Regions from separate parts of the Mesorhizobium sp. M0909 genome, predicted to be linked through region 3. Evidence: predicted binding sites of a transcription regulator. Region 3 holds the regulator's gene; each other region holds the start of a gene.
The links. Region 3 encodes LexA, which represses DNA repair genes until DNA is damaged. Its sites were predicted from a motif close to TGTTCNNNNTGTGTTCNG; they were not measured.
Positions count from the first base shown of each region.

Region 1: the regulator LexA is predicted to act here: its motif matches at 1,216-1,233, upstream of recA (recombinase RecA).
Region 2: the regulator LexA is predicted to act here: its motif matches at 1,378-1,395, upstream of NKH83_RS27530 (ATP-dependent helicase).
Region 4: the regulator LexA is predicted to act here: its motif matches at 1,087-1,104, upstream of dinB (DNA polymerase IV).

Region 1 covers NZ_JAMYOA010000010.1:52,253-54,454, forward strand. The annotation lists gene recA (recombinase RecA) at 1-1,091, opposite strand, end outside; gene NKH83_RS17225 (PfkB family carbohydrate kinase) at 1,369-2,202, shown strand, end outside.
Region 2 covers NZ_JAMYOA010000025.1:9,492-11,693, forward strand. The annotation lists gene NKH83_RS27530 (ATP-dependent helicase) at 1-1,336, opposite strand, end outside; gene NKH83_RS27535 (glucose/quinate/shikimate family membrane-bound PQQ-dependent dehydrogenase) at 1,590-2,202, shown strand, end outside.
Region 3 covers NZ_JAMYOA010000012.1:5,780-7,981, forward strand. The annotation lists gene NKH83_RS19025 (ComEC/Rec2 family competence protein) at 1-713, shown strand, start outside; gene lexA (transcriptional repressor LexA) at 707-1,441, opposite strand; gene kynU (kynureninase) at 1,883-2,202, shown strand, end outside.
Region 4 covers NZ_JAMYOA010000005.1:18,313-20,514, forward strand. The annotation lists gene NKH83_RS08845 (GNAT family N-acetyltransferase) at 1-380, shown strand, start outside; gene ybiA (riboflavin biosynthesis intermediates N-glycosidase) at 480-1,028, shown strand; gene dinB (DNA polymerase IV) at 1,156-2,202, shown strand, end outside.

The DNA.
Region 1 (2,202 bases), on a different contig from region 3:
ACCCCGGCGTCGTCCTCGAAACCGTCGTCGCTGCTTTCGGAGCCGCCGTTTTCAAGGAATTTCTCGGCGATCAGCCCGGCATTCTGTCGCAGCGCCAGCTCGATCTCGCGCGCCGTGTCGGGATTATCGCGCAGGAACAGCTTTGCGTTTTCGCGGCCCTGGCCAAGACGCTGCGAATTGTAGGAGAACCAGGCGCCCGACTTTTCGACCACGCCGGCCTTGACGCCGAGATCGACCAGCTCGCCGGTCTTGGAGACGCCCTCACCATACATGATGTCGAACTCGACCACCTTGAAGGGCGGCGCCAGCTTGTTCTTGACCACCTTGACGCGGGTCTGGTTGCCGACGACCTCGTCGCGATCCTTGACCGAGCCGATGCGGCGGATGTCGAGGCGAACCGAAGCATAGAATTTCAGCGCATTGCCGCCGGTCGTCGTCTCGGGCGACCCGAACATGACGCCGATCTTCATGCGGATCTGGTTGATGAAGATGACCATGGTGTTGGAGCGCGAGATCGAGGCGGTGAGCTTGCGCAGTGCCTGGCTCATCAGGCGCGCCTGCAGGCCGGGCAGCGAATCGCCCATCTCGCCTTCGATTTCCGCCCGCGGCGTCAGCGCCGCCACCGAATCGACCACCAGCACGTCGATGGCGCCGGAGCGCACCAGCGTGTCGCAGATCTCCAGCGCCTGCTCGCCGGTATCGGGCTGCGAGATCAACAGGTTTTCGAGATCGACGCCGAGCTTGCGGGCATAGACCGGGTCGAGCGCGTGCTCGGCATCGACGAAGGCGCAGATGCCGCCCTTCTTCTGGGCTTCGGCCACCGTGTGCAGCGCCAGCGTCGTCTTGCCCGAGCTTTCCGGCCCGTAGATCTCGACGATGCGGCCGCGCGGCAGGCCACCGACGCCAAGCGCGATGTCCAGCCCAAGCGAGCCGGTCGGCACTGTTTCGATCTCGACGACCTGCTCGTTTGCGCCGAGCCGCATGATCGAGCCTTTGCCGAAGGCACGCTCGATTTGCGACAGCGCCGCATCCAGAGCCTTTGATTTGTCCACCGCTTTGTCCTCTACAAGCCGCAAAGAATTCTGAGCCATGATACATCACCCCGTGGTCGTCAATGGAGGCCGGACAATCCCGCAATCCTTAAAAGAATGTACCTCGTTTGTTCTCATTTGTCAATGAGCGGCAAGGATTTGAAAAATAACGGATATCCATATTTGTTCTATTTTTGTTTCGTAAATTTGCTTCCCAATGCCTCCCGCCTCGCATGCGGCGCCGCTGCCGTCACCAACCGAATCGCACCCGCGATTGCAGGGTTCCGCCCAGCGACCTAGTCTCCTCCCGGGCAACAGCAAAGGGCATTTTGCCGGCATGATGAACTCCCCGACGATCCTGGCCGTGGGCGGCGCCTATATCGAGCGGCGCGGCCGGGTTGCCGGCGCCTTCGTGCCAGCCGCCTTGAACCCCGGCACGATGCGCGAGCATGTTGGCGGCGCCGTCTTCAACGCCTTGCGCTTTGCGGTGCGACGCGGCGCCTCGGCCTCGCTGCTTTCGGTGCGCGGCGGCGATGCCCTTGCCGACACGGTTTTACACGCCGTCACCGAGGCCGGCATTGCCGACCTGTCGGCGGTGTTCCTCGACCGGGCAACGCCAAGCCATACGATGCTGATCGATAGCGATGGCGGGCTGATCGCCGGCCTTGCCGACATGGTGCTCTACGAGCTGGCGCTTCCCAAGCAAATCCGCCGCGCCAAGGTGCGCGAAGCGATCGGTTCGGCCAACGCGGTGCTGTGCGACGCCAACCTGCCGTCTTCCGCGTTGGAGCGGCTGGCGGCACTCGCCGCCGGCAAGCCGGTGTTTGCGCTTGCCGTCTCGCCCAGCAGAGCGGCGCGGCTGACGCCGGTGCTCGGACTTCTAGCGTTGGCCTTCATGAACCGGCACGAGGCCGGCGTGATCGCCGGCGTTGACATCGATGCTGACGATCAAGGCGTCGTCGACGGGCTGAGACGCGCCGGCCTGAAGAGCGGCGTGGTGACCGCCGGCGACGGACCGGTGCTCGGTTTCGACCAAACCGGCGCCTTTTCGGTCCTGCCTCCGCCACTGCAAAAGCGGACCGATGCCACCGGCGCCGGCGACGCTCTGGCCGGCGCCACGGTCGCCACCCTGCTGCGCGGCCTGACGCTGCGCGAAGCGTTGCGTGAAGGC
Region 2 (2,202 bases), on a different contig from region 3:
CCATATCGTTCAAATTGTGCTTCTGGCGCTGGTAGGCCTCGATCGTCTCGCCGACGGCGCGGGCCTCCTCCTCGGAATCCCACGCGGCGTGGACATGCACCTTCTCGTCGTCCTCGGCGATCTTTTCGGTGAACAGCGTCTTGCCGAAACGGCCCTCATTGTGGGCGATGAGGTGGGAGGCGGTGCCGAGGATGTGCGCGGTCGAGCGGTAGTTGCGCTCCAGCCTGATGATGGTGGCGCCAGGAAAATCCTTGTCGAAGCGCAGGATATTGTCGACCTCGGCGCCGCGCCAGCCATAGATCGACTGGTCGTCGTCGCCGACGCAGCAGATATTAACGGTGGCCGGGCGCGAGTTTCCCTCCCCCTTGAAGGGAGGGTGGCCGGGCAAAGCCCGGTCGGATGGGGTCCGAGCGGCAGTGCTCGACCCCGTGGCGGTGCCTTCTGCGGCAACCCCCTCCGCCCGCTTCGCGGGCACCTCCCCCTCAAGGGGGGAGGATTGTGGCCGCTGCGCCAGGAGGCGCAGCCACATGTATTGCGCGGTGTTGGTGTCCTGGTATTCGTCGACGAGGATATACTTGAAGCGCTTGTGGTATTCCTTCAGCACGTCCGGATTGGCGCGGAAGATGCGGATCGGGTGGCATAGGAGATCGCCGAAGTCGCAAGCGTTCAGCGTTTGCAGCCGTTCCTGATAGGCCTTGTAGAGCTCGCGGCCCTTGCCGTTGGCGAAGGCACGGGCATCGCCCTCGGGGATGTCGGCGGGACCGAGGCCCTTGTTCTTCCAGCCGTCGATCATCTGAGCGAACTGCTTGGCCGGCCAGCGCTTGTCGTCCAGCCCTTCGGCCTGGATGAGCTGCTTGATCAGGCGCACCACGTCGTCGGTGTCGAGAATGGTGAAGTCGGATTTGAGCCCGGCCAGCTCGGCGTGTCGGCGCAGCAGTTTGACGCCGATCGAGTGGAAGGTGCCGAGCCACGGCATGCCCTCGACATTGCCTTCGCCGATCAACAGGCCGATGCGCTGCTTCATCTCGCGCGCCGCCTTGTTGGTGAAGGTGACGGCGAGGATCTGCGAAGGGAAGGCTTTGCCGGTGGCAAGGATGTGGGCGATGCGGGTGGTGAGCACCCGCGTCTTGCCGGTGCCGGCGCCGGCCAGCACCAGCACCGGGCCTTCGGTGGTTTCCACCGCCAGCCGCTGCTCGGGGTTGAGGCCGTTGAGATAATCGGGCGCGTTGTTCTGGTTGCTGCGGGCAGCCATGGCGCGCGCGGCAATGCCCGACGGGGCCACAGGCCGCGCGTTCGGTTCGTCAAACAAGGGCATGTCTTCCGAAAAGCCGGACATCTCTCACCGAATGTAGTGATTCGGCAGCGAAAGGCCAGAAGCGTCTCCGTTTTGTTCTCTGTCCGGTCGGTAGGCTCACAATCTGAATGGGTCTGCTAACCAAAACGCCGGGCTTGCCGAGGGCCGGCGCCGTAAAACGCCGAGCTTGCTTGACAGGGGAGGCGGGCCGGAGAAAGTTGTGCTCGGGGCAGGAGCGCAATGCCGGGTTGCCCATGGACGCGTCGCGGAGCGCACCAGTCGAAGGAGCACCGTCTTGGCTGTGGTCATCACCTCCCTGATCCTTTTCCTCATCGGCCTGGCGCTTGGCGGCGGCGGTATCTGGCTCGTGACGCTGGGCGGCAGCTGGTATTACGTCATCGCCGGTCTAGCTTTCCTTGTCGCGGCCTGGCTGCTCTACAGGCGCAGATCCACCGCGCTGTGGCTCTACGCGGCGATCGTGCTCGGCACGCTCGCCTGGGCGGTCTGGGAGATCGGCTTCGACTGGTGGGAGCTCGGCCCGCGCGGCGGCATCATCGTGCTTGTCGCGCTATGGCTGCTGACGCCATGGGCGCGGCGCGGGCTTACCGGTCCCGACGGACGCGCACCGCTTATCCTCGCCGTGCTGGCATCGCTTGCCGTCGCCGGTTATTCGATGACGGTCGATCCAAAGGATATTACGGGTGAACTCAACACTGACAAGGTGACGCCGACGGCCGATCTCGGCGGCAATGTGCCGCCCGGCGAATGGCACTATTACGGCCGTACACCCTATGGCCAGCGCTATTCGCCGCTCGACCAGATCACCCCGGAAAACGTCGCCAATCTGCAGCCGGCCTGGACCTATCAAACCGGCGACGTGAAAGGGCCCGACGACATCGGCGAGACGA
Region 3 (2,202 bases):
CGCTGAGATCTGTCCTTTTGGTGACGATCGCCCTCGTCATTGCCAGCATGGCGACGACCTGGTTGCGGCTCGCGGCAATTCCTTTTGCGCTCGCTGGCTTGCTAACGACAACGCAGACGCGCGTACCCGACGTATTGATCTCGGAGGACGCACGGCTGGTCGCGCTGCCGATCGGCAGCGGTGAGCTCGCGGTCAACCGGGCACGCCCGAATGAGTTCACCATCGACAACTGGAAACGCGCGCTCACATCAGAGGCTATCGTCGCGCCGGAAACACCTGGAAAGAACGATCCGCAATTCGACATTGCCGATCCGGCCGACCTACCGCCGGGCATGCCGTTCATTTGCACGGACGGTCTCTGCCTCGCCAGGCATCCATCCGGCGCGATCATTGCGCAAGCCAAGGACCGCGATACCGCACGGCCAGCCTGCGCCTTCGCCAGCTTGATCGTCATCGACGACGCCACCGCCCATAATCCCTGCTACTACGACCGGCTGGTCCTCGTCGTCACCAAACGGCAACTGGCGCGCGCGGGAAGTGCGGCCGTCTATTTCGATCCACAAGCGGCAACACGCGCCGAAATCCGCTTCGCCGTCGAAAAATCATACCGGCCCTGGCACGTGCAGCGGAAATTTTCACGCGCGGCGCGCGGCCTGCCGCCATACCGCAGGGCCGACAATCCAAAAGCCGGCACCAAGGGCGCAACTCAGTAGCGGCGGATCAGCCCAACGAGCTTGCCCTGCACCTTGACCCTGTCTGGTCCGAAGATGCGCGTCTCGTAGGCCGGATTGGCGGCCTCCAGGGCGATCGAGGCGCCCTTGCGGCGGAACCGCTTCAGCGTCGCTTCCTCCTCGTCGACCAAGGCCACCACGATCTCACCGGGGCTCGCCGTATCGGCGTTGCGGATGATCACCGTGTCGCCGTCGAAAATGCCAGCCTCGATCATCGAATCGCCTTTGACCTCGAGCGCATAATGCTCGCCGCCCATGATCATATCCGGCGGCACCGAAATCGAATGCGTCTGGTGCTGGATAGCATCGATCGGCACACCAGCGGCGATGCGGCCCATTACCGGGATCGAAACGGCGGCGACGACATCATCGTCATTGCCGGCTGCAGGGACGCGCGACGATGTCGGCTTGCCCTGCCGAGGGGCACCTTGCCCAAGACTGCCCTGGATGACACTCGGCGAGAACTTGCGTGCCGCATTGAGGCCGGGGGCGATCGAGTCAGGCAGGCGTAGTACCTCCAGCGCACGGGCCCGGTTGGGCAAACGGCGAATGAAGCCGCGCTCCTCCAGCGCCGTAATCAGTCGGTGGATTCCGGATTTGGAAGCCAGGTCGAGCGCTTCCTTCATCTCGTCGAAGGAAGGTGGGATACCGCTTTCCTTCAACCTTTCGTGGATGAACATAAGCAGTTCGTGTTGTTTGCGTGTCAGCATAGCGACCCCCAACAGAATCAGAAAACAAACCCAGAACAGACACTATCTGTTCCAGTTGTGTTCCGCAACTGTTTAAAGTTTAATGAATACGTTAAGGCTCGGGAAACAAACGACGTCCCCTACCGGCGTACCGTATTTTCGCCGCCGCGAGCCTCATCGCCTTGATTCTGCTTTCGTTTGCGCCCTTCTGGCGTCCCGGAAGGGCGCATTGGCATCGGCCGTCCGCCGGCAAAGGGCACGGAAGTGAACCCCTATCGAATGTGCGGTTTGGTCAATGCACCGTGAACGAAACGAACTCAAAGCGCCAACCTCGGGGTTAAGTCCCGGTTTCCACCGCCTGCTGCTTCTCGCCGGTGGAGCCTTGCTACGCGCTACCCGGTAATGGAAGAACAGTTGATGCGTGTCCGGCGTTGCGTTGGATTTTGGGGGAGCAGGCAAATCATGACGGGAATTCCCGATCTCGTGGCCGTAAAGGCGATGGATGCCGCGGATCCGCTGGGCGCGATACGTGACCGCTTTGTGCTGCCGCAAGGAGTGATCTATCTCGACGGCAATTCGCTAGGAGCTGCTTCACGTGCCGCTTTCGATGAACTGTACAAGGCCGCGACCGAAGAATGGTCGCATGATCTCATCCGCGCATGGAACACGGCCGGCTGGTTCAACATGCCGCTTGAACTTGGCGACCAGCTCGGGCGCCTGATCGGCGCCGCGGCCGGCCAGACGGTGGTCTGCGACACGACGTCGGTCAACATCTACAAGCT
Region 4 (2,202 bases), on a different contig from region 3:
GCGCAGACCGGGAAGACCCATCCACGCCGCTTGCGCCATCCTATCTCGATGCCTTCAGCGCAATCGATGCCGATCCCAACCAGTTGCTGGCCGTGGCTGTCGAGGCCGGGCAAGTGGTCGGGACCCTGCAACTCACCTTCCTTCCGGGTATCTCCAGGAAGGGTGCCTGGCGCGGCCAGATCGAAGGCGTTCGCGTCGCCCGGCAATGGCGCTCGCGCGGCGTCGGCAAGCTGATGGTCGAATGGGCGATTGAAACGTGCCGTTCGCGTAATTGCAGCTTCGTCCAACTCACCACGGACAAAGGTCGACGGGAGGCGCACGCTTTTTACGAGCGCCTCGGTTTCACCGCCAGTCATCTGGGCTACAAGATGGCGCTGTAGATCAGCATTTCATCGCATTCAGCGCCGACTGCTCATCTTCGCTACCCCACCCTGGATGGAGCATTGACAAGCCGGCCTATCGCCTTGCTCCATTCGCCCATGATTTACGACCGACCGTGGCTTGAAAAAGCCTTTCGCGCAAAGCCCCGGCAGAAGTTTCTGTTCTTCTGGGGCCATCAGCCGTCCAAGGACGGCCGCATAACCGCGTCGTGCTTCAGCCAGTGGTGGCATGCGCCCTTTACCATCGATGGCCTGAGCTATCCGACTGCCGAACACTGGATGATGGCCGAGAAGGCTCGCCTGTTCGGTGATGCTCAGACGGCAACGCAAATCCTCAGGGCGACGAGCCCCAAGCAGGCAAAGCAGCTTGGCCGTCAGGTGAGCGGCTTCGATGGCACCAAATGGGATGCCGACAAATATCGCATCGTCTGCGAAGGGAGCTTTCAGAAGTTCCGACAGAATGCGGTGCTGCGCGATTATCTGCTGTCGACGCATGACAAGGTGCTGGCCGAGGCCAGCCCTGTCGACCGGGTGTGGGGCATTGGTCTTGCGGCGGATGACGAGAGGGCAGTGAACCCGCTGCTGTGGCGCGGCGAGAACCTGTTGGGATTCGCGCTGATGCAGGCCCGGGACCGGCTGCGCGGCTGAACATTGGCACCCGCTCGTCATCAGCGGCAGCTTCCGCTGCTTGACAATCCGCCGGCAATGTTCTCTTTATGTTCCTATCACACTTGAGACAATGCGGCGTTCGAGCCGCCGCGAGCGAACGGGCCGGATGGAAGCCAACATCCTCCACGCGGATCTGGATGCCTTCTATGCCTCGGTCGAACAATTGCTCGACCCGGCCTTGCGCGGCAAGCCGATTGCCGTCGGCGGCGGGGTAGTGCTTGCCGCATCCTATGAGGCCAAGGCGTTCGGCGTGCGCGGCGGCATGCCGGGACGGCGGGCGCGGGAACTCTGCCCGCAACTCATTTTCGTCGGCGGCCATTTCAAGGACTATCAGCGGCTGGGCGATGCGGCAATCAAGGTGCTCGGCGATTTCACGCCGGTGGTCGAGCGGATTTCGATCGACGAGGCCTTTGCCGACGTCGCCGGCTGCACCCATTTGTTCGGCTCGCCGGCCGAGATCGCCGGCAAGATACGCCGCCGCGTGCGGGCCGAGCTCGGCCTGCCGATCTCGGTCGGAGTGGCCCGCACCAAGCATCTGGCCAAGATCGCCTCACAAGTGGCCAAGCCCGACGGGCTCGTGGTGGTCGATCCGCGCCACGAGCTGGAATTCCTCCATGAGCTGCCGGTCGAGCTGATGTGGGGCGTCGGCCCGGTCACCAGGGAGCGGCTGGCCGGTATCGGCGTCAACACCATCGGCGAGTTGGCGAAGACCAACAGTGGCGCGCTGGAGCGCCTGCTCGGGCCGGCGGCGGGAGAGAAACTGAATGCGCTGGCGTGGAACCGCGATCCGCGCAAGCTTGAGACGCAGCGCCGGGCGCGCTCGGCCGGCGCGCAATCGGCGCTCGGCCGAAAACCGGCCGACGAGCAGGTCTTCGTCCCCGCTTTGCTGCATCTGGCCGACAGGGTCGCCACCAGGTTGCGTGCGAAATCCCGGCCCGGCCGCACGGTGACGGTTCGTGTCCGCTTTGCCGATTTGCGCTCGGTGACGCGCTCGGTCACGCTCGACCAGCCGATTTCGGCAACCGCCATGCTGGCCGAAATCGCCGAGGCGCTGGTGCGCAAGGTGCTCATCGACCATCCGCACGAAAAGACCATCTCGCTGCTGGCGATCGCCGTATCGCATCTGGAGCAGCATGCCGGGCTGCAACTGGAG